Regions from separate parts of the Ectobacillus soli genome, predicted to be linked through region 2. Evidence: riboswitches for the same ligand, from Rfam matches in the RefSeq annotation. Region 2 holds a riboswitch; the other holds the start of a gene.
What was found. A riboswitch is a leader RNA that binds a small molecule or an ion and turns the genes downstream of it on or off. The one in region 2 is predicted to bind glycine.

Region 1 (3,434 bases), 600 kb from region 2:
ATAGCTTTCCATATTTTTTGGCATTTGATAATGAATAACATAACGGACATTTGATTTATCAATGCCCATGCCAAATGCATTTGTAGCTACCATAACGGTAATATCATCTTGTAAAAATGCTTCCTGCGATGCAATACGTGCAACGTCTGTCATACCTGCATGATATTTTCCCGCCTGTATCCCTTGTTTTTCTAAATATTCATGAACATGATTTACTTCTTTTCTCGTTGCAGCATATATAATTCCAGCTTCTGTTTTATTCTTCTTTACATAATCTGTTACGAATTGGAGACGATTTTGTCCTTTTACAATTTTGAAGGATAAATTTTCCCGTTCAAATCCTGTAATTACTGTATGCTCTGACGGTATGTTTAACAATTGACAAATGTCTTCTCTTACCTCAGGTGTAGCTGTTGCAGTTAGAGCAAGAACGGTCGGTTTGTTAGAAAATTGTTGTAGAAACGTTTGAATTTTTACGTAACTTGGACGAAAGTCATGTCCCCATTGTGAAATACAATGGGCTTCATCCACTGCAATTAGCGAGATAGAAAGCTTTTGAAGTTCTTCCATGAATTGAGGAGATTCCAATCGTTCTGGGGCTATGTATAAGATTTTATAATCACCATGCTGCATACGATGCATACGCTCTTTGGCTTTTTCAAATGTTAACGTACTATTTAAATAGGTTGCAGGTATACCCACTTGTTCTAAACTATCTACTTGATCTTTCATTAATGAAATAAGCGGTGATATTACGAGGGTTATACCAGGAAGTAAAAGAGCAGGAATCTGATAACAAATTGATTTTCCACCACCTGTTGGCATAATACCAGCTGTGTTTTCCCCTGCCAACACGTGTTCAATAATCTGTTCTTGACCTACGCGGAATGATTCATATCCGAAATATTGTCGTAAATAACTACTAGCTTTTGTAGACACGCACTTTTTCCCTCCATTCTACTTGTATTATAGCATAAAGAATGAAGTAGCTGTTTCTTCTATGAAAAAGGCACTTCACTATGATACACGAAGTTCCTTGGCGAAGATGAACAACCGTTCATGAAATATGCTTATTTTCTATCGTGTCGGTAGTGAAAAACAAAGAACGAGTGTATTCGTATTGACCAACTCCAAAATAATTGATAGAATCGATGTAATATTTAGAAATTGCCGCTATGATCGTTATGGGTAATACTATAACAGGAGCAGCTTCTGGAGAGACTGCACACTGCAGCGCCGAAGGATTCACAATCTCAGGCAAAAGGACAGAAGAGTAATCGATGAAACCTTTCGTTATTCTTTTTACTTGTCTGGGATTGGAGGAAACTCCAATCCTTTTTTATATCCTTTTTTATATCTTTTTTTATTCATAGTTGTACAACAATTCAACACGGATTTCTACCAACATAAAGAGGTGAACATAGTGACCAGAAGAGCAGTAGTTAGCGTAATTGGAAAAGATCAAGTTGGAATCATTAGTAAGGTAACTCATGTATTAGCAGACAATGATGTGAATATTTTAGATATTAGTCAGACAATCTTACAGGACTTTTTCACAATGATGATGATTGTAGATGTATCGACCATTGAAGATTTAGCAACGCTACAAAATCAATTTGATATGATTAGTGAAAAGATGGGATTGAAAATCAACATTCAACTTGAAGAAATTTTTCACGCTATGCACCGCGTGTAAGGTATATCTCAGATAGCATAAGGGTTGGACATCCTTATGTTGGAGACAGCAGAGGAGAGAAACATATGGCAATTGCACTTGATGAAATGTTAGAAACAATCCAAATGGTTCAAATGGAGAATTTAGATATACGGACTGTTACAATGGGAATTAGCTTACGAGATTGTGCAGATTCTGATTTTGACAAGATGAATACTCGTATTTATCAAAAAATTACAACTTATGCAAGCCAATTAAAAGAGGTTGCTGAAGAGGTTGAACGGGAGTATGGTATACCGATTATAAACAAGCGAATTTCCATTACCCCCATTGCTGAACTACTAGGAAATGCAACCTTGCAGCAAACAATTGAGCTAGCAAAAACACTTGACCGAGCAGCAACCGAACTAGGAGTTGACTTCATAGGCGGATTTTCCGCTCTCGTACATAAGGGAATTGCAAAAGGTGACCAAACGTTGCTTGATGCACTTCCAGAAGCATTAAGTGTCACGGAGCGAGTATGTTCCTCTATTTCAGTCGCTACTACCAGAACTGGAATAAATATGGATGCCGTACGTCAAGTAGGTGAGATCATAAAGGACGCTGCTGAGCGTACCAAAGATAGAAATGGAATTGCTTGCGCTAAGCTTGTTGTTTTTTGCAATCCTGTTGAAGATAATCCCTTTATGGCCGGAGCATTCCACGGTTCTGGTGAAGGAGAAGTCGTTTTGAATGTTGGTGTAAGTGGACCAGGCGTCGTTTTACACGCGTTAAAACGATACCCGGATGCTGATCTTGGTGAAGTAGCCGACATCATCAAAAAAACAGTTTTTAAAATTACGCGTGCTGGAGAATTTATTGGAAGAGTTGTAGCAAAAAGGCTTGATGTTCCATTTGGTATTATGGACTTATCTCTCGCACCGACAAATGCTTTAAATGATAGTGTAGCTGAAATATTAGAGGAAATTGGACTTGAACGTGTTGGTACTCACGGAACCATTGCAGCTCTTGCTCTTATGAATGATGCAGTTAAAAAAGGCGGTGCGATGGCAAGCTCTTACGTCGGCGGATTAAGTGGTGCTTTTATTCCAGTAAGTGAAGATAACGGGATGATTCGCGGAATTATTGATCAATCCTTAACGTTGTCTAAACTAGAAGCGATGACTTGTGTCTGTTCCGTAGGACTTGATATGATTGCGATAACAGGAGATGTCTCCCCTTCAACCTTATCTGCGATGATAGCAGATGAAGCAGCAATCGGAATGATAAACAAAAAGACAACAGCCGTTCGCGTTATCCCAGTTCCAGGTAAGAAAGAAGGCGACATGGTTGAGTTTGGTGGGCTACTTGGACGTGCTCCTGTGATGGGCGTAAACCCATTCAGCTCCGAGAAGCTTATTCGACGAGGAGGACGGATTCCAGCTCCGCTACAATCGTTAATTAACTAAGAAAAGCAAAGGCAGAAGCCTTTGCTTTTCTTAGTTATGATCAAGACTAGGAGATGTTTGATATTTCTTTTGAGAAGCAAGGATAAGGGGATATCCACTTAATAATAAACATACGATTAGCGAAATAACTCCTATCCATTTATAATTTGTCCAGAAAATTCCTCCAATCGAACCAACTAAACTAGATCCAACATAATATAGTAATAGATATAATGAAGAAGCTTGCGATTTGTTTGATTGAGCTCTGGCTCCCACCCATGAACTTGCAACTGAATGACTCCCAAAAAATCCGAATGTGAAGATCGTAATTC
Region 2 (3,434 bases):
GATCCTAGCTGTTTTGCACCAATGACATCCATCTGTCAGTTGATTAAATCAATCAAATATAACCGAATAAATGAAAGGGCTTTTTGAAGTAATTATTTTATATTTTTCAGTTTGAAGAAATACAGTATGAATAATAGTGCAAACCATAAAGGTGTCATTAACAGGGCTAAACGAGTCGCTGCAGCAAATAACATGATGATTAAAATGAATGCAAATAGTGCTAGTACGACATAATTAATAAATGGTGTGAACGGTGCTTTAAAAATGGATTGTTTTCGTAAATCTGGACGTGATTTGCTATAACGTATATGAGAAATTAAGATAATGCTCCAAACCCAAATAAAACAAATGGCACTAATGGTAGTTACAATGCCAAAAGCCTGTTCTGGAATTAGTTTACTTAAAAGTGCTCCGATAGAAAGAACAATCGCGGATAGGATCAAAGCATTACTAGGTACATAATTTTTATTTAACTTTGCAAGTCTAGCTTTCTTCTCATTATGAACACTTAAGTTATATAAAATTCTGCTTGTTGAAAACAAACCACTATTACAAGCTGAGGCTGCTGATGTTAAGACAACGAAGTTAATGATTCCAGCTGCTATTGGGATTCCTACTAAACGGAACACCTGTACAAAAGGACTGCTAGATGGACTTAATTGAACCCATGGATTAATACATAAAATGATGACAAGTGCTCCCACGTAGAAGAACAGAATTCTAAGAGGAATTTTATTAATCGCTGATGGAATGCTTTTTTGTGGATCAGCTGTTTCTGCTGCAGAAACACCTACTAACTCAACGCCAACAAATGCAAATACGACCATTTGGAATGAGAGGAAAAAACCAGATATTCCATTTGGAAATAGTCCACCATAATCCCATAGATTTGATACTGAAACAGCTCCCGTATCTGTTTTGAATCCTATGAATAGGAGAACAATTCCTATAATAATTAAAGCAAGAATGGTGATGACCTTAATTAAGGCAAACCAAAACTCTAACTCTCCAAAAAGTTTAACAGTCAGTAAATTCAGCCCTAATAAAATGACTAAACCGATGATTGCAGGTATCCATTGAGGAATGCGGAACCAATATTGTACATAGACACCAATTGCTATAAGATCAGCCATGGCTGTCATAATCCAACAAAACCAATATGTCCATCCAGTCACAAAGCCTGCCCACGGTCCAATATAATCTACAGCAAAGTCTGTAAATGATTGATACCCCGTATTCGATAGAAGTAATTCTCCTAATGCTCTCATGACAAAAAACACTGCAATCCCAACGATTAAATAAGCAAAGATAATAGAAGGGCCTGCCAATTGGATCGCTTTACCTGAACCTAAAAACAAACCAGTTCCAATCGTACCACCAATTGCGATTAATTGTACATGTCGATTCTTCAAATCTCTTTTTAACGCTTGCTGTGCCACTGCAATCCCTCCAAATTATATTGATATTTATATGTAGTAGTCATAAAAATAATAATTTTTATAGCTATTATTTAGTAAAGTATTATTTTTTTTAGATAAAAAAATGAGATTGGAATTCTCCAATCTCATTAAACGTCAGAATAATAACATAGCAAATAGCTTTGTTTATCCTTCTGTCCTTTTGCCTGAGATTGTGAACCCTTCGGCGTCGCAACGATTTGCGATCTCTCCAGAAACTGCTCCTGTTATAGTTTTACCCATAACAATCATAGCAACCTATTTGATTGTAAGTAATCAAAAAAACGGCTAAAAATTATTGTATGATAGTTTAGAATTCTACCAGTATTAATTGAAAAGGTCAAGGTCAGTAATATGAAATCTGTTTGGTCTTTATGATAATATTTATATTTTGCTCCATTCTTCAAAATAATTTAAAGCTCAATTTCAATTGTATAACGAGGCGGGGCTATTTCTGATTTGCAAATAAAATAGCTGCTATTGAAGTAACGGGTGCCATGCTTAAATATGGCATCGCCTTTTTCTTGTTCCACTACCAGTTCGATTGAACAAAGAATACATGAACATGATAAAATGGGACAAGTGAAGAAAAATAGTACAGGCTTCGAATATATAGATACCCTTCGACAAATAGAAAGGAAGGAGCGGGAGTACATGGATATAAAAATAAATTATAAGATGATAAAAGAAATGTGCGGTACCGTCTCCTTCAAAAGAGGAGAATCTTTTTATCAAGCGAGTAAAGTAACATTTAACCAGTATAGCCCGGATTTCTGCGAAGCCACCGTTAATGGAACGGAAGACTTTCATGTCACAATTGAAGAAGATGTGAAAGGGGTCATGCAGACGAAATGTAGCTGTCCTACGTTACCAAACTTCGGGAAGTGTTGCCAACATATTGCGGCCGTTTTATTAGCCATTTATGAACAGCAACGACAAGGAACGTTTCCTATCGGGGTACAGGGTCCGCAATCCAATTCTGGAGAGCTAACAGAAGACTTCATGAAGCTCTTCCATGACAGACCAACTCGAACAAGTGGACATCAGCTTCATTTTGAAAAAAGAAAAGTACTTGATGTCAAGTTCATCTGTAAGCCGTTCTCGATAGGAAAAGGTCAGTACTTGTTTGGAATGGAAGTAGAGATTGGTCATACGAAGCTAAAAAAAATTCGAGACTTTCTACAGGACGTAAAACATGGGGAACCCAGTAACATATCCTCTACATTTAGATATGACCCAGGTCTTCATTGCTTTTTAAATGAATCAGATGCGATTATTCATCAACTCGTCCGGGTCGTACATGATGAAAAGGCCTTTTTAGAAGCATTACCGAACCATTCTGACTGTACAGTTAGTAATCAAACATTACTTATTCCGCCATCCACTTGGGTGAGACTTATCCCTTTACTCACAAAGACTCCGTTGGTAACAATTGAGCATGATGGTCAGTCTTTTGAGAGCCTGCGAATGATGGATGGACCACCTCCTATACAGTTTACATTTGAAGAAAGCGAAGGCGATGATTACCAATTGATGATTAAGGGCTTTGACCGAATGGTCGTTTTGAATTCCTATAGTTCTGTGCTATGTGACGGGATAGTCTTTCGGTTAGAAGGACAGGACTGTGAACGATTATCCGAACTAAAGCAAATGCTAACATCTCCATCTACGAATCATATTCCGATTCCGCAGGAACAAATTGATTTTTTTCTAAAAAAAATCGTACCTGGTCTGAAAAAAATTGGCGATGTTCAACTGTCTAAAGCGTTATCTCAGGAGATTATGAAAACACCACTTGTTGCCAAGCTTTACTTGGATCGTTTGAACAATCGACTGCTTGCAGGACTAGAGTTTCAATATGAAAATGTTGTGATTCAACCATTGGAAAGCCGAGATATCAAAGCAGGACCAATGATTATAAGGGATCTGAAAAAGGAAGAGGAAATCCTTCAGGTCATGGAGGAGGGCAGATTTTCT

Region 1: another riboswitch for glycine. It lies ahead of ACAN53_RS06290 (ACT domain-containing protein); the one in region 2 lies ahead of ACAN53_RS09290 (amino acid permease).

Annotation. Positions count from the first base shown of each region.
Region 1 is NZ_JBGJZM010000001.1:1,201,662-1,205,095, reverse strand. It holds gene recQ (DNA helicase RecQ) at 1-939, opposite strand, end outside; glycine riboswitch at 1,203-1,279, shown strand; gene ACAN53_RS06290 (ACT domain-containing protein) at 1,421-1,696, shown strand; gene ACAN53_RS06285 (PFL family protein) at 1,762-3,123, shown strand; gene ACAN53_RS06280 (MFS transporter) at 3,154-3,434, opposite strand, start outside.
Region 2 is NZ_JBGJZM010000001.1:1,802,725-1,806,158, reverse strand. It holds gene ACAN53_RS09290 (amino acid permease) at 93-1,439, opposite strand; glycine riboswitch at 1,603-1,682, opposite strand; gene ACAN53_RS09285 (DEAD/DEAH box helicase) at 2,112-3,434, shown strand, end outside.